One region of the Rhizobium sp. RAF36 genome, then DNA from elsewhere that is predicted to be linked to it. Evidence: predicted binding sites of a transcription regulator. Region 1 holds the regulator's gene; each other region holds the start of a gene.

The links. The regulator LexA, encoded in region 1, represses DNA repair genes until DNA is damaged. The targets are predictions, from matches to a motif close to TGTTCNNNNTGTGTTCNG.
Region 2: the regulator LexA is predicted to act here: its motif matches at 4,839-4,856, upstream of AB4Z25_RS07005 (2'-5' RNA ligase family protein).
Region 3: the regulator LexA is predicted to act here: its motif matches at 2,410-2,427, upstream of AB4Z25_RS07650 (DNA recombination protein RmuC).

What each region holds. Positions count from the first base shown of each region.
Region 1 is NZ_JBFREC010000001.1:955,334-962,727, reverse strand. Features, by position in the region: gene gltA (citrate synthase) at 1-273, opposite strand, end outside; gene AB4Z25_RS04795 (ComEC/Rec2 family competence protein) at 787-2,991, shown strand; gene lexA (transcriptional repressor LexA) at 2,972-3,685, opposite strand; gene AB4Z25_RS04785 (VOC family protein) at 3,890-4,768, shown strand; gene kdsA (3-deoxy-8-phosphooctulonate synthase) at 4,765-5,610, shown strand; gene eno (phosphopyruvate hydratase) at 5,765-7,039, shown strand; gene AB4Z25_RS04770 (FtsB family cell division protein) at 7,184-7,394, shown strand, end outside.
Region 2 is NZ_JBFREC010000002.1:220,786-228,179, reverse strand. Features, by position in the region: gene AB4Z25_RS07035 (PaaI family thioesterase) at 1-32, shown strand, start outside; gene AB4Z25_RS07030 (5'-methylthioadenosine/S-adenosylhomocysteine nucleosidase) at 29-667, shown strand; gene guaA (glutamine-hydrolyzing GMP synthase) at 762-2,324, shown strand; gene AB4Z25_RS07020 (TetR/AcrR family transcriptional regulator) at 2,377-2,973, opposite strand; gene AB4Z25_RS07015 (SDR family oxidoreductase) at 3,085-4,110, shown strand; gene AB4Z25_RS07010 (methylated-DNA--[protein]-cysteine S-methyltransferase) at 4,175-4,738, opposite strand; gene AB4Z25_RS07005 (2'-5' RNA ligase family protein) at 5,066-5,539, shown strand; gene AB4Z25_RS07000 (M14 family zinc carboxypeptidase) at 5,617-6,675, shown strand; gene AB4Z25_RS06995 (ArsC family reductase) at 6,678-7,028, shown strand; gene ybaK (Cys-tRNA(Pro) deacylase) at 7,031-7,394, shown strand, end outside.
Region 3 is NZ_JBFREC010000002.1:348,788-356,181, reverse strand. Features, by position in the region: gene AB4Z25_RS07665 (FitA-like ribbon-helix-helix domain-containing protein) at 1-78, opposite strand, end outside; gene def (peptide deformylase) at 145-660, opposite strand; gene AB4Z25_RS07655 (globin-coupled sensor protein) at 758-2,254, opposite strand; gene AB4Z25_RS07650 (DNA recombination protein RmuC) at 2,460-3,686, shown strand; gene AB4Z25_RS07645 (ribokinase) at 3,732-4,631, shown strand; gene AB4Z25_RS07640 (methyl-accepting chemotaxis protein) at 4,863-7,196, shown strand; gene ptsN (PTS IIA-like nitrogen regulatory protein PtsN) at 7,271-7,394, opposite strand, start outside.

The sequences.
Region 1 (7,394 bases):
GAGCAGCAGATAGCAGACTTCGAGGAAGTCGCCGTGCTCGGCCAACTGCTCGATCGGATAGCCGCGGTGCAGCAGAACGCCTTCATCGCCATCGATGTAGGTGATCTTCGATTCACAGGATGCGGTCGAGGTAAAACCAGGATCGTACGTGAAGGAACCGGTGTTCTTGTAGAGTGCGCCGATATCGATGACATCAGGCCCAATCGTTCCGCTCTTTACGGAAAGATTGGCGGATTTGTCGCCGATTTTGATTGTTGCGCTTTGATCCGTCATTCTGATCCTCCAAATTGGCGGCGGCGCCATAAAAGCGCCATAGGGTTAAGCGTCCGCTCAGATTGCTATATGATAGCGCGCCTAATGCCAAGTTACCGTGACGCCATTTTGTGCATCGCAGTATCAACTTTTAGGCACTCCTGCGATGCTGTAAACGCATAGCGGAAGCCGATGATTTATTTAGGCTTTTTGCACTCACGTTTTTTCATCATTTTTCAATCGATTATTGTTGCTGAAACGCGCGCAGGGTTGCATTCTGGTTGTATTCTATCGGGTCATCAGGCTCTTTGCATGCCGGAGTTGAAAACCAGCGACGTCAGCACGATCACCATCGGTGCCGCGGCCAAATTGCCGCAGACGCCGCTGATGCCGCCTGCAGCAGGCTCTCTCTTCGCACCTGTTAATCTAGGTCACCGCCGGCAGCTTTCTATTCATGCTCTTCGGTCGCTGCAGCGCCGTGTTGCGCAAAGCCTGCCGGCCTGCGCTATCGAAGAGCTGGCTTATGGCGGCCGCATGTTGTTTGCGCCGGTGGCGCTCGGACTGGGCTCCGTTCTCTGGTTTGCCTGCGGCGCAGACATTTCACCGGCTGTGCCGCTTTCATGCGCGGTCGTGCTGCTTCTGCTGCTCGCCGTGACCGATCGCGGCCGGGAGTGGAGCCGGATCTGCGTGGCCTCCATGACGTTGATCGCTGTTGGCATCCTCGCCGCACAATTCGAGACCTGGAGAGCCGGTACTGTCGTTCTCGATTCGGCGGTAACGACGACGCTGACAGGCCGCGTAGAGCGGCGGGAAAGCGATGGCCGCGGCGGCTGGCGGTATCTGTTGGCGCTCAAGGCGACGGAGAACCCGGCGCTGAAGCGGCTGCCAGAGCAGGTGACCGTGATTGCGCGCGGCCAGAAAGCGGAGTTCGAAACCGGGACTTGGCTGAAGGGCAGGGCAAGGCTGACGCCGCCCTCAGGGCCCGCTCTTCCCGGCCTCAACGACTTTTCGTTCGGTGCCTATTTCGACGGCGTCGGTGGCAACGGTTTCTTTTATGGTGCCCCTGCCGTGGTTCCGGCGGACGAACCCGGGTCCGCATCGATGCAGGATCGCGCGCTTGAATGGCTCTACCGCTTGAGAAGCGGCATCGGCGACCGTATTAGAGGCATCCTGCCTGGCGACACCGGCGCTTTTGCCGCCGCTCTGGTCACGGACGAGCGCCGCGCCATTTCGAGCGAGACGACCGAGGCGCTGCGCCAATCGGGCCTTGCGCATATCATTGCCATTTCCGGTCTCAACATGGCGCTGTCGGCAGGCATCTTCTTCGTCGGCTTCCGCACCGTGCTCAGCCTGCTTCCGGCTGTCGTCCAGGCCTATCCCGTCAAGAAGATCGCCGCAGCCGGTGCGCTTGCCGCCGTCACCGCCTATTTCCTGATCTCGGGCTTCGCAGTCTCCGCCGAGCGCGCCTTCATCATGATGGCGATCATGCTGGCGGCGGTCTTCTTCGACCGGCCGTCGATCAGTCTGCGCAACGTAACCCTATCGGCGCTGGTGATCATTGTCCTCTCACCCTCGGAGATCATGGGGCCAAGCTTCCAGATGTCCTTCGCCGCGACACTGGCCCTCGTCGCGGGCTATGCGCTCTGGAAGGAGAGGCCGGTGCGCGACCGGCCCTTCGCAAAGTTTCGCGCCGTCAGGATGCTGTCTTCCGCCGCCGCGTTCTTCGGCGGCATCCTGCTGACCTCCGTCATCGGCGGCTTCTCGACTGCATTGTTCTCGGTCGAGCACTTCCACCGGCTGACGGCCTATGGCCTGCCAGCCAATCTCGCCGCAATGCCGATTATCTCCTTCATCATCATGCCGTTCGGCCTCATTGCCATGCTGTTGATGCCCTTCGGCCTCGATGTATGGGCGTGGCAAGTGACGGGTTTCGGGCTCGATCTGGTGATCGCCATTGCCAGGACGGTTGCCTCATGGGGCGGCGATATCGGCGTCGGGCGCCTGGCGTTTTGGTACTTTCCCGCGGCGGTGACAGGTTTCCTGCTGCTGACTTTGCTGCGCAGCCGCATGCGCCATCTCGGCACCGCGATCTTGGTGGCATCGACGACAGCAGCCGCGATGTTAGGAGGCCCTCCGCCGCCGAAAATCGTGATTGCCGAGGACGGGAGCATGGCGGGCATCGTCAGTGACAACGGCCTCGCCACCAATCGCGAGCGGCCACCGGGCTTCATCTTTGATCAATGGAGGCGCGCTCTGGTGATCGATAAGCATTTGTCACCGGCGTTCCCGGCGCTCCCGGATATTCCCACCGCACCGCGCGGTGAAAGGCTGAAACTGACGGAGGCACAGCAGAACGACACCATGAACGCGATCAAGGCCAGTGCGACGGGCGAGCGCTTCTCATGCGTGAAAAAGTCCTGGTGTACGGCGAAGCTCGACAACGGTTCGATCCTGACCGTGATCGAGAATGCGGCGTTCCTTGGCCCAGCCTGCGACATATCCGATATCGTCGTCACACCAGTTCGCCTGCGCCTCGATACCTGCCGCTCAGGCGCCCTGCTTTTCACCGGGGAGACACTGCGAAAGACAGGCGCTGTCGAGCTTCGTTTCCCCAATGGGATCGCCGAAATCACCACATCATTCGAGGGTCTCGACCGGCCCTGGATCCGCCACCGCGCCTACGATTGGCGCAGCGGCACTTTTGGTGAAAGCGAGACGCTCAGTGATAGCGGCGGATAAGGCCAACGAGCTTGCCCTGAACCTTGACGCGGTCCGGTCCGAAAATACGGGTTTCGTAAGCCGGGTTGGCAGCTTCGAGCGCAACGGATGCACCCTTGCGGCGAAAGCGCTTCAGCGTTGCCTCTTCGTCATCGACGAGAGCAACGACGATATCACCGGCATTGGCGGTATTGGTGTTGCGGATGATGACCGTATCGCCGTCGAAGATGCCGGCCTCGATCATCGAGTCGCCCTTGACCTCAAGAGCATAATGTTCACCGTTTCCGAGCATGTCGGCGGGAACAGTGATGTCGTGTGTGTTCTGCTGGATCGCCGAAATCGGCACACCGGCTGCGATCCGGCCCATGACCGGCACCGAGATCGACGTGTGATTGTCCTCGTTCGCAGGCTTCGGCGGCGCGACCGGCTGCGGCTTGCCGAGGCTGCCTTCGATGACGCTCGGCGAGAAGCCGCGGCGCGGCTGGATGCTCGGGCTGTAGGCTTCCGGAAGCTTGATGACCTCGAGTGCGCGCGCCCTGTTCGGTAGGCGGCGAATGAAGCCACGTTCTTCCAAAGCCGTGATCAGGCGATGGATGCCCGACTTGGAAGCCAGGTCGAGCGCGTCCTTCATTTCGTCGAAGGACGGCGGTACGCCGGACTCCTTCATCCGCTCGTGAATGAAGAGGAGAAGCTCCTGTTGTTTGCGCGTCAGCATCGAAGTCTTTCCCCAGATTCGTGAAACAAAGCCAGAACGGACACTATATGTTCCATATGTGTTCCGCAAGTGCCTAAATATTGGTAAAACTTCCGATGATTTTTCGTCGTTTTTGAAAGTTTATTTGCCGGATTGGTGATCCACGCTTGCGCTTTACCAGGCAGGGCGTGCAAATCTCTGCCGGCTTCACCGGAGGGAACCGCCATGACGCATCCGCTCGATCATCTGGTACTGCCCGTCACCCATATAGATGTTGCCCGCGAGCGACTCGGCCGTCTCGGTTTCACCGTCGCGGCCGATGGCCGTCATCCGTTCGGAACGGAGAATGCCTGCATCTTCCTTGCCGACAGGACCTACCTCGAACCGCTCGGTGTCGCCAACCAGGCGGAGTGCGACGCGGCCGTCGCGAAGGGCAACAGCTTCGTCGCCCGCGATCAGGCCTTCCGCTTCCGCTGCGGCGATGACGGCTTTTCGGCCATCGTCTTCGGCACCGATGATGCCGATGCGGACAAGGCTGCCTATGATGGCGCGCAGCTGAGCGGCGGTGATATGGTCGAATTCTCGCGGCCGATCGTCATGCCCGACGAAACACAGGCAACGGGCGCCTTCAAGCTCGCCTTTGCCGCCGATCTCCGGGCGCCCGATGTCTTCTTCTTCGCCTGCCAGCGGGTCAACGCCTTTCCGGCCGATCGCAAGGCACTGGAAACCCATGCAAACGGCGTCATCGGCATCAGCGAGATTGCCCTGAGCGCTGAGGATCCGCAGGCCTTCGCCGAATTTCTTGAGACAGCCAGCGGTGGAGCTGAGCCTAGGGAGGCGGCACTCGGCCTATCCTTCGAATTACCGAACGGGAAACTTTCCATCTTCTCGAACGAGGGCATGGAGGCCTATTTCGATGCGGAGCCACTTGGGACCGATAACGGCCTCAGGGCGCGCGCAATCGTGTTTTCGGTCGGTGATCTGGCCGTGACAGCGGCGCATTTGGCTGCTAACGGGATCACCCATGTCAGTATGAGCAATCGTCTATTGGTGAAGCCGGCGCCGGGACAAGGCGCGATCTTTGCCTTCGAGGAGATCCAATGAGCAACACCAATGCAGAAGTCGTCGCCGGCGAGGGTGCTGGCCGCGTCACATTTTCGAATACGGGCAAGCTGTCGCTGATTGCCGGTCCCTGCCAGATGGAAAGCCGCGACCACGCTTTCATGGTCGCCGGTGTTCTGAGCGAACTCTGCAAGTCGCTCGGTATCGGCCTCGTCTATAAGTCGTCTTTCGACAAGGCGAACCGCACATCGCTTTCCGCCGAGCGCGGCATCGGTCTTGAAAAGGCGCTCGAAGTCTTCTCCGATCTGAAGAAGGAATTCGGCTTCCCTGTTTTGACCGACATTCACACGGAAGAGCAGTGCGAGCAGGTGGCTTCCGTCGCCGACATCCTGCAGATACCGGCCTTCCTCAGCCGCCAGACCGATCTTCTCGTTGCCGCAGCCAAGACCGGCCGGATCGTCAACGTCAAGAAGGGCCAGTTCCTGGCGCCTTGGGACATGAAGAATGTTCTCGCCAAGCTGAATGCCAGCGGCAATCCGAACATCCTGCTCTGCGAACGCGGCGCCTCCTTCGGTTACAACACGCTGGTCTCCGACATGCGCTCGCTGCCGATCATGGCCGCACTCGGCGCTCCCGTTATCTTCGACGCCACGCATTCCGTGCAGCAGCCGGGCGGGCAGGGCGGCTCGAGCGGTGGTCAGCGCGAATTCGTCGAGACCCTGGCGCGTGCCGCCGTTGCCGTCGGTGTCGCAGGTGTGTTCGTCGAAACCCACGAAGACCCGGACAACGCCCCGTCCGACGGCCCGAATATGGTCTATCTGAAGGACATGCCGCGGCTTCTCGAAAAGCTTCTCGCCTTCGACGCGATCGCGAAAGCGGCCTGACGTTCAAAAGGCTGACATGATCCTGTAATAGGCCTCGAATGAGGCCTGAAACGAAGGCATGTTAGGCGGCTCAAAAACGGCCATTGTAATTTGCGTGCCTTCGATTAAGACGATTTCAAACGATTTATCCCACCCACCGAGCAGGAAGAAACCCATGACTGCAATTACCGATATCATCGCCCGCGAGATTCTCGATAGCCGTGGCAACCCCACCGTCGAGGTCGACGTTTATCTGGAAGATGGCAGCATGGGCCGCGCGGCTGTTCCATCGGGTGCCTCGACCGGCGCGCACGAAGCCGTCGAAGTTCGCGATGGCGGCAAGCGCTATCTCGGCAAGGGTGTTGAAAAGGCTGTCGAAGCTGCCAACACGGAAATCTTTGACGCCATCGGCGGCATCGACGCCGAAAACCAGATCCAGATCGACAACATCATGATCGAGCTGGACGGCACGCCGAACAAGTCGCGCCTCGGCGCCAACGCCATCCTCGGCGTTTCGCTCGCTGTCGCCAAGGCTGCCGCTGAAGCTGCCGGCCTGCCGCTTTACCGTTACGTCGGTGGCGCTTCCGCCCACCTGCTGCCTGTTCCGATGATGAACATCATCAACGGCGGTGCCCATGCCGATAACCCGATCGACTTCCAGGAATTCATGATCCTGCCCGTGGGCGCCGACTCGATCCGTGAAGCCGTCCGCATGGGTTCGGAAGTCTTCCACGTCCTCAAGAAGGAACTCTCGGCTCAGGGCCACAACACCAACGTCGGCGACGAAGGCGGTTTTGCACCGGGTCTGAAGAGCGCCCCTGAAGCCCTCGATTTCATCATGAAGTCGATCGAAAAGGCTGGCTACAAGCCGGGCGAAGACATCTATCTCGGCCTCGACTGCGCCTCGACCGAATTCTTCAAGGACGGCAAGTACGTTCTCGAAGGCGAAGGCCGCACGCTGGAGCCGGGCGCCATGGCCGAATACCTGGCGCAGCTCGCTGCCCAGTATCCGATCATTTCGATCGAAGACGGCATGGCTGAAGACGATTGGGACGGCTGGAAGGCCCTGACCGATTTGGCCGGCAAGAAGGTTCAGCTGGTCGGCGACGATCTCTTCGTCACCAATTCGGCCCGCCTGCGCGACGGTATCAAGATGGGCGTTGCCAACTCCATCCTCGTCAAGGTCAACCAGATCGGCTCGCTGACGGAAACCCTCGACGCCGTCAACACTGCGCACAAGGCAGCCTACACCGCCGTCATGTCGCACCGTTCGGGCGAAACCGAAGATTCCACGATTGCCGATCTCGCGGTTGCCACCAACTGCGGTCAGATCAAGACCGGCTCGCTGTCGCGCTCGGATCGTCTTGCAAAGTACAACCAGCTGATCCGCATCGAAGAGGGCCTCGGCCCGCAGGCCCGCTACGCCGGCCGCTCGATCATCCGCGGCTGATAGCCGTTAAGGTTCAATGCCTTGAAACCCGCGCTTCACCGGTGCGGGTTTTTTCTTGCCCGCAAAAATTCATAGTCAACGGACGGTTAATCTCTCAGCGCTACTCTCATCACATAGGTAATGCGTTTTAGAGCATGTGTGCGTATGTGGACAAAGCATCATAAGAAAAAGAAGATCGGCCGGTTCGTTGTTCCGGCTATGACGGTCGCCTTTCTCTCCTATTTCGGCTATCATTGCATCCATGGCGATTACGGCCTGCGTGCGACCGAAGTCTTCGAGCAGCGGCGCATCGCCCGCGAGAAGGAGCTTGCGACGCTGAAGGCCAAGCGCGAGCATATCGAGCAGCAGGTCGCGC
Region 2 (7,394 bases), on a different contig from region 1:
TCGTGCGGGGAAGAGAGGGAATTACCGGATGAAGTTCGAACTGAAATCCGTTGCCGGAAAGTCGATCCTGTTCGTGATGGCAGCGGAGGCGGAATACGGTCCGTTCCTCAAGTCCCGCTTCGAACCGCTGATGACCGGTATCGGTCCTGTCGAGGCAGCGGTGGCGATGACCAAGACGCTGACGCGGCTCGATGCTGCCGACGATCTCCCGCAACTCGTCGTCTCGCTGGGGTCGGCCGGTTCCGCCAAGTTGGAGCAGACGGAGGTCTATCAGGTTTCCTCGGTCGCCTATCGCGACATGGATGCCTCGCCGCTCGGTTTCGAGAAGGGCAAGACGCCGTTTCTCGATCTTCCTGCGACGCTCGACCTGCCTCTGCGCATTCCCGGCATCCCCGAGGCGACGCTTTCGACCGGCGGCAACGTCATTTCAGGCGCCGCCTATCAGACGATCGACGCCGATATGGTCGACATGGAAACCTTCGCGATCCTGCGGGCCTGCCAGGGATATAATCTGCCGCTGATCGGGTTGCGCGGCATTTCCGACGGCATCGAGGAACTGCAGCATATTTCCGGCTGGACGGAATATCTGCATGTCATCGACCGCAAGCTTTCCTATGCCGTGGACAGCCTCTTTACAGCGCTCGAAGACGGTGTCTTCTGGTTCTGAAAGCCTTGCAGGCAGGGACAATCGGGACAATAAAATCGGCCAGGCCGTGATTTCCCGCATTGCAAGACCGGGTGCTATTCATTAAAGGCTCGCCATGACCCAGACAGCACATCCCGACAGCGTTCTCATCGTCGATTTCGGCAGCCAGGTAACCCAGCTGATCGCGCGCCGTGTGCGCGAAGCGGGCGTCTACTGCGAGATCGTTCCCTTCCAGTCCGCCGAAGAGGGCTTCAAGCGCCTCCAGCCGAAAGCCGTGATCCTGTCCGGCAGCCCGGCCTCGACGGTCGATGAAGGCTCGCCCCGTGCGCCGCAGATCATTTTCGACAGCGGTCTTCCTGTCTTCGGCATCTGCTACGGCCAGCAGACGATGTGCATGCAGCTCGGCGGCAAGGTCGAAAGCGGCCATCACCGCGAATTCGGCCGCGCCTTCCTTGAGGTCGATGAGGACAGCAAGCTGTTCGAGGGCCTCTGGTCGAAGGGTTCGCGCCACCAGGTCTGGATGAGCCACGGCGACCGCGTTACCGCGCTGCCTGAGGGCTTCAAGGTCGTGGCGACCTCGCCGAACGCGCCTTATGCGTTCATCGCCGACGAGAAGCGCAAATATTACGGCGTTCAGTTCCACCCGGAAGTGGTGCACACACCCGATGGCGCCAAGCTGATCGGCAACTTCATTCACAACATCGCCGGCATCAAGGGCGACTGGTCGATGTCGGCCTACCGCCAGAAGGCGGTCGATACGATCCGCGAGCAGGTCGGCGACAAGCGCGTGCTCTGCGCCCTCTCCGGCGGCGTTGACAGCTCCGTTGCGGCCCTGTTGATCCACGAGGCTATCGGCGACAAGCTGACCTGCGTGCTCGTCGACCACGGCTTGATGCGCAAGGACGAGGCGGCCAACGTCGTTGCCATGTTCCGCGAACACTACAATCTGCACCTGATCCACGTCGACGCGTCCGACAAGTTCATCGGCGAGCTCGAGGGCGTTTCCGATCCCGAGACGAAGCGCAAGATCATCGGCCGCCTGTTCATCGAGACCTTCGAGGAAGAGGCCAAGAAGCTCGGCGGCGCCGATTTCCTCGGCCAGGGCACGCTCTATCCCGACGTGATCGAAAGCGTCTCCTTCACCGGCGGCCCGTCGGTGACGATCAAGTCGCACCACAATGTCGGCGGCCTGCCCGAGCGCATGAACATGCAGCTCGTCGAGCCGCTGCGCGAGCTCTTCAAGGACGAAGTGCGCGTGCTCGGCAAGGAGCTCGGCCTGCCCGACAGCTTCATCGGCCGCCACCCGTTCCCGGGTCCAGGTCTGGCGATCCGCTGCCCGGGTGGCATCACCCGCGAAAAGCTGGAGATCCTGCGCGAAGCCGACGCCATCTATCTCGACGAAATCCGCAAGGCCGGTCTCTACGACGCGATCTGGCAGGCTTTCGCGGTGCTGCTGCCGGTCCAGACCGTCGGCGTCATGGGCGACGGCCGCACCTACGAATTCGTCTGCGCGCTGCGCGCCGTGACCTCGGTCGATGGCATGACGGCGGACTTCTACCACTACGACATGGAATTCCTCGGCCGCGCCGCCACTCGCATCATCAACGAAGTCCGCGGTATCAACCGCGTCGTGTATGATGTGACGAGCAAGCCACCGGGCACGATCGAGTGGGAGTGAGAGAGAACGCCCTTGCTTTCGATTAGATCGTTTCGAGCCTGATCGGAAGCGCCTATTTCTTCGGTTCGATCAGGCTTGCAATGACCGGCGTCAGTAGTTCGACGAGCAAAGCCGGTTCCGCTTTCGTCAGCGGTTCAAGTTCGAGCATCTGTCGCATCATCTGCACGCCCGCAACAACCGCCAGAAATAGAGCTGCACGCTCCGAAGCGTGGTCCCCTGAAATGGCCCCGGTCGCGGCCGCGTGATGCACTTTGGCGATGCGCTCACGGGCAATTCGCGCCGCTGTCGCACTTCCAGTAGAGCGAAACAGGATCAGAAATCCGTCAAGCGGCACCTTGCCTTGGGTTGTGACCCCGACGAGCGCTTCCGCAAAGGCGCGGGATAACTCGGCCCGCTTCAGATTGTCCTGTGACAGGATGATCGGATCCCGCATCGTGTCGGTGACCACCTCACCGAACAAACCCTCCTTCGATCCGAAATAGCGTCCGACCATCATCGCGGTGACACCCGCTGCTTCAGCGATGCCACGCAGGCCCGCACCGTCATAACCATGTTCCGCAAAGGCTCTTCGCGCCGATGCGAGGATCGCGGCACGTGTCGCGTCGGCCTTGGCGGCGCGGCTATTGGGCGGCTGCGTTGATTTCATCATACACCTGTAGACTTAATTCGAAATTCAGTATACGGTCGTATATCGAATGTCACAACCGCGATCCGTTCGTACCCTATAACGCCGATCGCTCAATATCCTCAGGAGTTTCATATGGACGAACTTGTCCTCGTCACGGGCGGAACCGGCTTTATCGCACAACACTGCATCATCGCCCTGATAAATGCCGGCTACCGAGTCAGGACAACCGTGCGATCGTTGTCGCGCGAGGCAGAAGTGCGCGCCAACTTGAAGGCCGGTGGTGTCGAGCCTGGCGAGCGGTTGTCTTTCATTGCTGCCGATCTCAATTCCGACGATGGATGGCCAGAAGCGGCAGCCGGTTGCTCCTACGCCTTTCACGGTGCTTCACCCACCCCATCCGGAACCTATGCGAGCGAGGAGGAATGGATCAAGCCTGCAGTCGATGGCAACCTCCGCGTTCTGCGTGCATCGCGCGATTCAGGCGTCAAGCGGCTCGTTCTCACCTCGGCCTTCGGCGCAATCGGCGCTGGGCACAAGCCGCTCGCCCGTCCGTTCGTCGAGACCGACTGGACCGACCTGACCGGAAACGTCGCGCCCTACCAAAAATCGAAGACCCTTGCCGAACGGGCGTCATGGGACTTCATTGCCAACGAAGGCCGCGGGCTGGAGCTCGCGTCTGTCAACCCCACCATGGTACTCGGACCGGCGCTGGGGCCGGATTATTCGCATTCGATCCGCACGATCAGAGAAATGCTGGAGGGTCAGCCCGGATACCCGAAGATCAAGACCTGCGTCGTCGATGTGCGGGATGTCGCCGACCTGCATCTGCGTGCCATGACCGATCCTGCTGCAAACGGCGAACGCTTCCTGGCCACCTCAGGCGAAGGGCTTTGGCTGGCGGAAATTGCTAGGCTGCTTAAAGAGCGTATGGGCATGGCTGCTAGCCGTGTCTCGACGCGTGTGTTGCCAAACATACTCGTGCGTTCGATGGCTCTCGCCAACCCAGCAATGAAAGGTCTCCTGCCGCTTCTGGGGGCCAAACTGGACGCCAGCGGAGAAAAGGCAGAACGCCTGCTCGGCTGGACGCCTCGCTCGCGAGAAGAGGCAATTGTGGCCAGCGCCGAAAGTCTGCTAAGGTTGGGCCTTGTCAAAACCTGATTGCCGATGAGCAGATCCCGCCGTAAACTCGAAAGGCAGATGGGAGCAGAACCCCTCTCGCTGCCTAAAACCCCAGCGACTGTTGGGCCGGTTCAGGCGGACCGAGGTTGACACCCTCCAGTTCCAGCATCTTCGCTTTGGAGTTCGACCCGCCAGGGGCCGAGAAGCCGCCGAGCTTGCCGCCGGCGGCAAGGACGCGGTGGCAGGGGATGATCAGCGCGACTGGGTTCTTGGCCATGGCCTGGCCGACGTCGCGGGCGGCTTCCGGGCCGCGGCCGAGTTCCCTTGCGAGCGTGCCGTAGGTCGTCGTCCTGCCCCAGCCGACACGGCGTGCGGCGGCGTAGATTTCCCGGAAGAACTCGTCCTGATTGGATAGATCCACTGCAACATCCGAAAAATCGACGGTCTCTCCGGCGAAGTAGCGTTTGACGGATTCGGTCGTCGCCGCGACCGCGGCCGGCGGATCGGCGCGAAGACCTGATGACAGTCGCTTCAGCAGCAACTGTTCGGTCGAATGCCCGGATTTGGTCGGCAGCTGGAAGCGGATGATTCCGGCCGCATTCCAGGCGATGCCGCAAAAGCCGCCTGCGGTTTCGAAGATGCTGTAGTGATGCGTTGCCTCGCTCATGACGCAACCTCCATGATTGACTGCCCCAAAGATCGTATGCCTGCGCCCGGCCTTCAACCCGATTCTTGCCCACCAACGCAATCTCAACGCTTCGATTATTTGTTCTCTTTTTGTTCTTGTCAATTCCTGCCCTTGTTGCTAGCCTCTGGTCCTTCACGAGGAGGCGGCGCTTGCCGGTTGGAGATGGTTGCTCAGAACCAGACGGAATTTTCATTTGACCGTGCGGCTGACCCCGCGGCGCCGGGTCGCGGCGGAGCGGATCGAAAGCCTTGCAATGTCTACTTCGCGTTGCGCCCCGACGAGCGGGCGGCAGAGCAGACGAGGCGCATGGCGGGTGATCTGCGGCGGCGTTTCGGCTTACGGGAGAAGCCACGGCCCAAGCGCCTGCTCCACGTCTCTCTCTGCTATCTCGGGGAATGGGATGCGATCCCGCCGAGCATGCTGTTCGATGGTCTGGCGGCCGCCGCTGCCGTCAGAATGCGCCCCTTCAAGCTGACCTTCCGGCGCGCCGTGAGCTTTCGCCAGGGTAAGCCGGCACTGGTTTTGCGGGCAGACGAAGGGCGGCAGGAGGTTCTCTCATTGCATGCGCAGCTCGCCCTGTCGCTGCTCAACCGCGGCGTCAGCGTCAGGGTTCAGCCGAAACTCGAGCCCCATATGACGCTGCTATATGATTATCGCAGCGTGCCCGAGACAATCCTTTCGGAGCCGATCGTCTGGACGGCGAAGTCTTTCGTTCTGGTCAACAGCTTCGTCGGCGAAGGCCGGCATGTGGATATCGAAGAATGGCCGCTGCTTGGATGAGGCGCCCCTATTGACGCTTGCGCCAGTGCAGCGGAGTTGCTTAAAGCTGCTCCCAGCAGATTTTGCGGAGTGCTGACATGGATACGACCGAGATCATCATTCCTGGCGATACGCCGGGCATCGAATGGCGCCTGCCGGTGCTGCATTTCAAGGGCAGCGACCCGCACGCGCCGCGGATCTACATTCAGGCGGCGCTGCATGCCAACGAGCTGCCGGGAACGGCACTGCTGCATTTCCTCTGCCGGAAGCTCAGAGCTGCCGAAGATGCCGGAAGGATCGCCAGCGACATTACCATCGTTCCGCAGGCCAACCCGATCGGCGCGGCGCAATCGCATTTCGGCGAGCTGCAGGGACGCTTCGATCTCGGATCGCGCACTAACTTCAATCGCGATTTCCCGCTGATTTCGCTGCGCGACCGCGATACGCTGGTCGAGGATCTGGATCGGTATCCGGCTACGGATCGTCTCAAGCGACAGCTGATCCACATGGCACTCGGCGCCGATCTGGTGCTCGATCTGCATTGCGACGATGAATCGCTGCAATATGCCTATATCGACGAGGCCTTCTGGCCCGAGGCCGCCGATCTGGCCAGCGCTCTGTCGATGGATGCCTTGCTGCTTTCGGATGGCGAAAGCTCGGCTTTCGAGGAAGCTGTCGGTTTTGCGTGGAAATACGAGGTGCCCGGCGAGAAGCGCAGCCGCCTGCCCGGCAAGCTCTCCGTTACGGTGGAGCTTCGCGGCCGCCGCGACGTCTATCCTGACATGGCAAGCGCTGACGCCGATGGCGTCTTCGCCTTCCTCGCCGCCCGCGGGGCGGTCAGGGACAGCGCCCCTCTCGGTGCTTTTACCGGACCTGCCGTGCCGCTCGACAATATCGAGATGATCCGCACGCCGGTTGCCGGCACCCTTCTTTTCCACCGCGACATCGGCGAGACGGTCGCTGCCGGCGATCTTTTGGCAACCATCGTCGCGCGGCCGGGCATGGCCGATGGCGAGACGGAGATCCGTGCCCCGCAGGCAGGCTTGATCGTGACGCGCACGTCCGACCGGCTGGTGCGGCGGCGCGCAGACCTGATGAAGATTGCCTGCGACGAGCCGAGCACGGCGCTGCGCAAGGCCGGAACGCTGGAAGACTGACGATGGCAACGACGATTTACGGCATCAAGAACTGCGACACGATGAAGAAGGCCCGCACCTGGCTTGAGGAGAATGGGGCGGGCTACGACTTCCACGACTACAAGGCCTCGGGCATCGACCGGGCACATCTGGAAGACTGGGTCGGCAAGGCCGGATGGGAAACGGTGCTGAACCGTGCAGGAACAACCTTCCGTAAGCTGCCCGATGCCGATCGCGAGAACCTGACGCGCGACAAAGCGATCGCGCTGATGCTGGAGCAGCCTTCGATGATCAAGCGCCCGGTGCTGGAGCATGACGGCAAGCTGCTTGTCGGCTTCAAGCCTGATCTCTACGCTGCCGAATTCGGAAAGTGATCATGTCGAAGACGACGCGTGCCACGCAGGTCCTTGCCAAATCGGGCGTCGAATTCACGGTCCATACCTATGACTACGATCCGAACGCCGAACGCGTCGGCCTGCAGGCGGCGGAAGCGCTCGGCGAGGAGCCGCGCCGGGTTCTGAAGACACTGATGGCCGAAGTCGATGGCAAAGCGGTCTGCGTCGTCGTCCCATCCGACCGTGAAGTGAGCATGAAGAAGCTGGCCGCAGCCTTTGGCGGCAAGTCCGCGAACATGATGAAGCCTGCCGATGCCGAACGCCTGACCGGCTATCATGTCGGCGGCATCAGCCCCTTCGGCCAGAAGAAGCTTGTGCCGACGGCCCTTGAGGAAGCAGCGCTGA
Region 3 (7,394 bases), on a different contig from region 1:
GTTGCCGTTCTTCTCGGCGCGCAAAGCAATATCCCGCTTCATCGCGTCGGAAATATCGCGGATCAGAAGATCACCCATGCCCGCACCTCCGTCATGATATCGCTGATATCATAACGCGCCAGCCCCACAGGTTCAATGCACAGATCAGAGGACCTTGGACTTGGCAGCCTTGGTGAACTTCTTGATCACCATTTCGCGCTTCAGCCGCGAGATATGGTCGATGAACAGCACACCGTTGAGGTGATCGATCTCGTGCTGCAGGCAGGTGGCCAGCAGGCCGTCGGCGTCGATGGTCTGTTCCTTGCCGTCCCGGTCGAGATATTTCAGCGTGATGACGGCAGGGCGCTCGACCTCGGCGTAATAATCCGGGATGGACAAGCAGCCTTCCTCATAAACGGAACGCTCTTCCGAAGACTTGAGGATCTCCGGATTGATGAACACCTGCGGCTGCTTATCTTCGCCTTCGCGCGCTACATCGATAACCAGCATGCGGCGCGGAACGCCGATCTGGATCGCGGCAAGGCCGATGCCGGGGGCATCGTACATGGTCTCCAGCATATCGTCGGCGAGACGCTTCAGCTCGCCATCGACGCGCTCGATCGGCTTGGAAGCCTGGCGGAGAACGGGATCGGGAAGAATGATAAGTGGCTTGATGGTCATGGCGTTCCCATAACCTATCTTTTTAAGCGAGGGAATTATCCCGGAAGTGCCGGAGGCGCTTTTTTATGCGCGCCTCCGGAAAATTGCCGTATTCGTCTCAGGCTGCACGGCGGCTGGGAGCGCTGCTGCGCATTTCCATCCGGGTACCGAAGCGCTGCAGCAGCTCCATCAGATTGCTGACTTCGCCGCGCAGGCGGCGGGTCTCGGCCGAGGTGTGCTCGACCATGCCGGAATTCTGCTGGGTGATCGTATCCATGTTGCGGATGGCAACGCTGACCTCGTTTACGCCAGTCGCCTGGTCGCGAGCGGCGGCGGCGATTTCAGCGACCACATGATTGATCATGTCGATGCGGCTGATCATGTCGCCCAGTGCTTCGCCGGTGCTGCTGACGATGCCGACGCCCTGGTCCACCTGTGCAGAGCTCTGCGAGATCAGGTTCTTGATCTCCTTTGCCGCTTCTGCAGTGCGCTGGGCAAGCTGGCGGACTTCCTGGGCGACGACCGCGAAGCCCTTGCCTGCTTCGCCTGCACGTGCCGCTTCGACACCGGCATTCAGCGCCAGAAGGTTGGTCTGGAAGGCGATCTCGTCGATGACGCCGATGATCTTGGCGATTTCATCCGACGACTTCTCGATACCGGCCATGGCGGAAACGGCGCTGTTCACAAGCTCGCCGGAATTCTTCGCACGCTGCTGTGTTTCACGCACCGCATCCGAGGCCTTCTCGGCATTGGCGGCGGTCAGCCCGACGCTGACGGACAGCTGCTGGAGCGCCGCTGAGCTTTCTTCGACGCCCGCAGCCTGCTGTGCGGTCCGAAGCGCCAGATCGTCGGCAGCCTTGGAGATCGTGTCCGTGCCCCGCAGGATTTCAGCCGAGCTGCTACGAACCGAGCCGAATGACGTGCGCAGCGCAGCGACGGCGCGATTGTAGTCGTCGGCCATATGCTTGAAATTGCCCGGAAGGTCGGTAGGCAGCTTGGCATCGAGGTCTCCGGCGGAGAGCGCTTCCAAACCGCGGCGCAGATGGTCGAGCGCCATGGTCTGGTCGGCCTCCGCCTTGGCGCGGTCCTCCTCCAGCTTGCGGCGCTTTTCTTCCAATGCCTCGAGATAGACGGAGATCGAATAGTCCATGTCCAGCATCCCTGCCTTGATGACGGCGGAAAGCTTCTCGGCCAGTACCTTGCCCTGCTGGCGACCAAACATCGACGGCCACTGCTTGTCCATGATGCCCTTAACGAGCTCGGACATGACGATCGCGTAGCCACCGATATACCACCGCGGCTCCAGGCCGATGCGGGCGTGAGTGCGGCCGACTGCGGTGACGCCCTTCACGTAGGTTTCGTCGAAATTGCCACCAGCCAGATTGGCCCAATGGTTTTCCTGCGCCTTCTTGGCGTGGCCCATATGGGATTTGTCGGAGAAGAAGCTGGCAACGGCCGGGGTCTTGGCGATCTTCTGATAGAATTTGTCAAGCGCACCGCCGACCAGCGAGCTGATGACAGGCCGGATCTCGCTCATCGTCTTGCGCGCAGCATCGTCGAGCTCGATGAAGTCGAGGCGCTGCTTGAGGTCGGATTGCGATTGCTGGCTGCTCATGATGTTCTCTGTCTGCGCGATGCGCGGTAAGGATCTGTTTCGGCAGAGACATTTCTAAAATATGGTTGAGCAATCGTTAAGCATGGCCACGATTTGTCGTCCCTCTCCCAAAGTGGACTGCGGCCTTTTGATCATACCAAAGCTACCTGTGGATTCGTTCACGTTTTGATCTAGTCAATGGTTTGAAGTTTGCTATGGTGGCCGGATGAACAATTCTGCCGACTCGCTCACCATCTCGCTTGCCGCCGTCAATCCGGCCATTCTCGCCATCGCAGGCGGCGCCATCGCCGCGATGGTCGTCGTCCTCGTCTTCTTGCTGTTCAGAAGCAGCAACTTGCGGCGCGAGCAGAATGAGGAAGCCGCGATCCGATCGGCGGAAGCCGATATGCGCATGTCGGAGCTTCTGAAAATCCAGGCGGAGATGCAGGGCCGCATTTCGACCATGGCGGAAGTGTTCGGCACGCGGCAGGCAGAGCTCAATCAGGCGATCAACCAGCGTCTTGATGGCATGTCGCAGAGGGTCAGCCACACGATCACCGAACAGACGAAATCGACCCATGAAAACCTACAGAAGCTGCAGGAGCGGCTTGCCGTCATCGACGTTGCCCAGAACAACATCCAAATGCTTGCCAAGGACGTCGTCGGCCTTCAGGCGATCCTTTCCAACAAGCAGACACGCGGTGCCTTCGGCCAATCGCGCATGGAGACGATTGTTGCCGATGGGCTGCCGATGGGCGCCTATGCCTTCCAGCAGACGCTGTCGAACGGTTCGCGGCCGGACTGCACCGTGAAGATGCCGAATGGCGCACCGCCGCTCGTCATCGACGCCAAGTTTCCGCTCGAAGCCTGGAACGCCATTCGCGACGCCGGCGGCCCGGATGCCACCAAGATCGCCTCCCAGCAGTTCCGGCGCGATATGGAAGTGCATATTCGCGATATCTCGGAAAAGTATCTGATCCAGGGCGAGACCCAGGATACGGCCTTCATGTTTGTTCCCTCGGAATCAATCTTTGCCGAGGTCCACGAGAATTTCGAGCCGATCATCCAGAAGGCGCATCGCGCCCGGATTGTCATCGTGTCTCCTTCCCTGCTGATGCTGTCGATCCAGGTGATCCAGGCGGTTCTCAAGGATCAGCGTATGCGCGCACAGGCGCATGTCATTCAGGGTGAAGTCGCGAACCTCATGGACGATCTCGGCCGCCTCGATGAGCGTGTGCGCAAGCTGCAAGGGCATTTCGCCATGGCGCAGAAGGATGTCGACATGATCGTCACCTCCGCCGACAAGCTGACCAAGCGTGGCTCGAAGATCGAGGCTCTCGAATTCGAAGCGACGGGCGATACCGGCAAACCGGAACGCGAAGACCAGCCAGCAGCGAAATCGGTCGAGAGCCGGACAGGCCTTCTCAAGCTCAGGGTGGTTGACGAGGAGTGAGCCCTTCGGGCAGTGTCGCGCCAATTTAAGGACGGGACATCTACCATGATCACTGTGTTCGGCTCCATCAACATGGACCTCATCGCCACCACCGCGCGCCTGCCGAAGCCGGGTGAAACCGTGGCTGGGACTGGCTTTGCGACTGCCGCCGGCGGCAAGGGTGCCAACCAGGCGCTTGCTGCGCGCCGTGCAGGCAGCACCGTGAGCATGGCCGGCGCAGTCGGCAAGGATGAATTCGCCGCCCCCGCCATCGCGCTCCTCAGTGAAGCCGGTACCGGACTTTCCAAGGTCAATCATGTGGACGGCCCAACCGGCACCGCCCTGATCCTCGTGGGCGGCGACGGCGAAAACATGATCGCGGTCGTTCCCGGCGCTAACGGCACCGTCAGCCCCGAAGATGCTGAGGCCGTGGTTGCGGCAATGGAACCCAACGATATTCTCATGCTGCAGCTCGAGGTTCCCCCGGCCGCCGTCGAGAAGGCTCTCGATGCGGCCCGCAAGAAGGGCATCCGCAGCGTACTCAATCTCGCGCCGCTGATTGCCGACGCACCACGCCTTGGGCGGCTGGCAGATATCGTCATCGCCAACGAGACGGAATTCGAGCTTCTGGCCGGACAAGAAGGCATGACCGCTGGCGATCGCGAGGCCGCCTTGAAGCGCCTTCACGGCGAAACCGGACAGACGCTGATCGTCACACTTGGCGCCGATGGCGTCATTGCCATTCGCGATGGCGAACTCGTCCGGGCGAAAGGACTGAAGATCGAGCCTGTCGATACCGTCGGTGCCGGCGATACCTTCTGCGGCTATTTCGCCGCAAGCCTCAACGACGGTCTCGATTTCGAGACGTCACTGCGCCGCGCCGCCGTTGCCGGATCCCTTGCCTGCCTCAAGGCGGGAGCCCAGCCGTCGATCCCGCTCAGCGCCGAAGTCGCAAACAAGCTATAGACTTTTCTGTTTCCGATACGCTCTACGAAAACCCTCCGCCGCCAAGGCAATTCAGGGGTTCAATTCGTACAGTTTCATTCAAATTTAAGAGATTTCTGGCGATCTTTCCGGCGATCGTCAGGCTTCAATTTTAACGGCGCCTGGACTTTTGCACGGCTGCTCCATGACGGTGCGGCTCACCCTCGCCTGTGCCGGAAATGTTCGTCCGGCAAGTCGCCCCGCCGAGGCACCATGTTCATCTTCCGCATGAAGTCGCTTGCCGCAAAACTCATTGTCATCACCGGCGTCGCCATCGCGCTCGTCCTTTTTGTATCAAACTTTTTCCTCATCGATCAGACGCGCAGCCGCGTGCAGACGCTGACGATGGACCAGGCGAATCTTGAGGCAAAAGCTATCGCCAACGAAATCGCCGCCAATGTCGGCGAACTGGCGAGTGCTGCGCGCTCCATGTCCGGCGTTGTCGGCCGTGGCCACGAGGGTGGCAACTTCGACCGCAAGGGCATCATCAATATCCTGAAGGCCAATCTCGAAAAGAACGCCTTCGCGTTCGGTAGCTGGTTCTGCGAACAGCTCGGCGCCTTCGACGGCAAGACCACCGAGATTGCCGACAAGCTCGACGAGGGCACGAACAAGGCTGGCGCTTTCACGCCTTACTGGTCGAAGACCAAGGATGGCGCGATCCAGTTCTCGACCTTCGACAACGACTATACGGCCGAATGGTGGAAGCTCGCTGCCGAAAGCGGCAAGGGTGCCATCACCACGCCTTACCTTGCTGAAGGCACGGATGTCCCGACGCTGCTGACCTCGATCGCTTATCCCGTCGTTTCCGGCGGCAAGATGATCGGTGTCGAAGGCGTCGATATCTCGCTGAAGTCGCTGACCGACAAGCTGCAGGCCCTGCATCCTTTCGGCTCCGGCCGTGTGACGCTGGTTGCCCAGAACGGCAACTGGATCGTCGCGCCGACGAAGGAGCTGATGTCGAAGCCCTACGGCGATGCTGAGGGTTCGGCCCAGGTCAAGTCCGCCCTGAGCTCGATGACGCCTGGCGTTGTCAAGAATCTTTCGCTCGACGGCTATGAGCCCTTCGATCGCGTCGTCTATCCCTTCGCCGTTCCCGATCTCAACGCCACCTGGGTCGTACTCGTGGACGTGCCCCACAGCGCCATCAATGCTCCGGTGCAGGATCAGACCTTCATGATGATCATCGGCGGCATCGTGGTGCTCGGCGCCGTGATGCTGGCCCTCTATTTCGCCGTCCGCTCTCTCGTGCAGAAGCCGCTCGGCCAGCTGGTCGCCGGCGTCAAGAAGCTCAGCGATGGCCAATACGAGCAGCCCGTAGCCGGTCAGGAGCGTGCCGATGAAATCGGTTCGGTCGCCAAGGCACTCGAGGGCTTCCGATTTGCGCTTGCCGATACGCGCCGCCTCGAATCCGAGGCCGACAGCCAGCGCAGTGCCGCTGAGTCCGAACGCAGCCGCTCCGAAAGCGAGCGCCAGCAGTCGGTCGCGCTCCAGCGCCAGATCGTTGCCATCGTCGGTGCCGGTCTCTCCGAATTGTCGCAGGGCAATCTCGGCCACCGGATCAACGACGAGTTCCCTGGCGAATATGCAAAGCTGAAGCAGGACTTCAACGCTGCACTCGCCAGCCTCGAAGAAACGATCAACACGATGAACCTCAGTGTCGGCAACATCGGCTCGGGCACCAGCGAGATCAGCAACAGTGCCTCCGATCTTGCCAAGCGTACAGAACAGCAGGCAGCAAGCCTGGAAGAGACCGCAGCTGCGCTGAACGAGCTGACCGCACAGGTCAATTCGAGCGCTGAGAACGCCCGGACTGCTGCCGAGAACGTGAACCTGGCCTGCGAGGACGCAGAGAGGTCTGGTGAAGTCGTGCAGAAGGCAATCGCTTCGATGCAGGGCATCGAGCAGTCTTCGACCGAAGTGTCGCGCATCATCGGCGTCATCGACGAGATCGCCTTCCAGACCAACCTGCTTGCTCTGAACGCCGGCGTCGAAGCTGCTCGTGCAGGTGAGGCCGGCAAGGGTTTTGCAGTCGTCGCGCAGGAAGTCCGCGAACTGGCGCAGCGCTCAGCGAGTGCTGCGAAGGAAATCAAGACGCTCATCAATACCTCGGCCGTCCAGGTCAAGGAAGGCGTCGATCTCGTCGGCCGTGCCGGTGGCACGCTGCACAAGATCGCCGATCAGGTGATGAGCATCAACGAACTGATCCGCCAGATTTCCGCCTCCGCCAGCGAGCAGGCGATCGGACTGAAGGAGGTCAACCAGGCCATGAACCAGATGGACCAGGTGACCCAGCAGAACGCCGCGATGGTGGAAGAAGCGACCGCAGCCAGCGTCACGCTCAACGACGAGGCACAGACACTGAAGGCGCTCGTACTGCGCTTCCGCGTCTCCGGCCAGGCAAACAGTGCGGCACTCAGGGCAACGGCCCAGCATATGCGTGCTCCCGCGGCCCCTGCCCCGGCCTATCGCGCTCCGGCGCCGCGCCGTGCCGCAGTCGCCCATGGCTCGGCTGCAGTCGCACAGGACAATTGGGAAGAGTTCTGAGAGCTATCCCATCTCAAACGAGAAGAGGCGCCCGGTCATCCCGGGCGCCTCTTTCATTTCTGCACTTGAAAATCTCAGGCGGCGTTCGAGGCCTGCTCTTCGTTGAGGAAGGCATAGATCGCCGAGGCAGAGTCCGTCGCGCGAAGCTTGGCGACCAGATCCTGGTCCCGCAGCACACGGGCGATACGCGACAGCGCC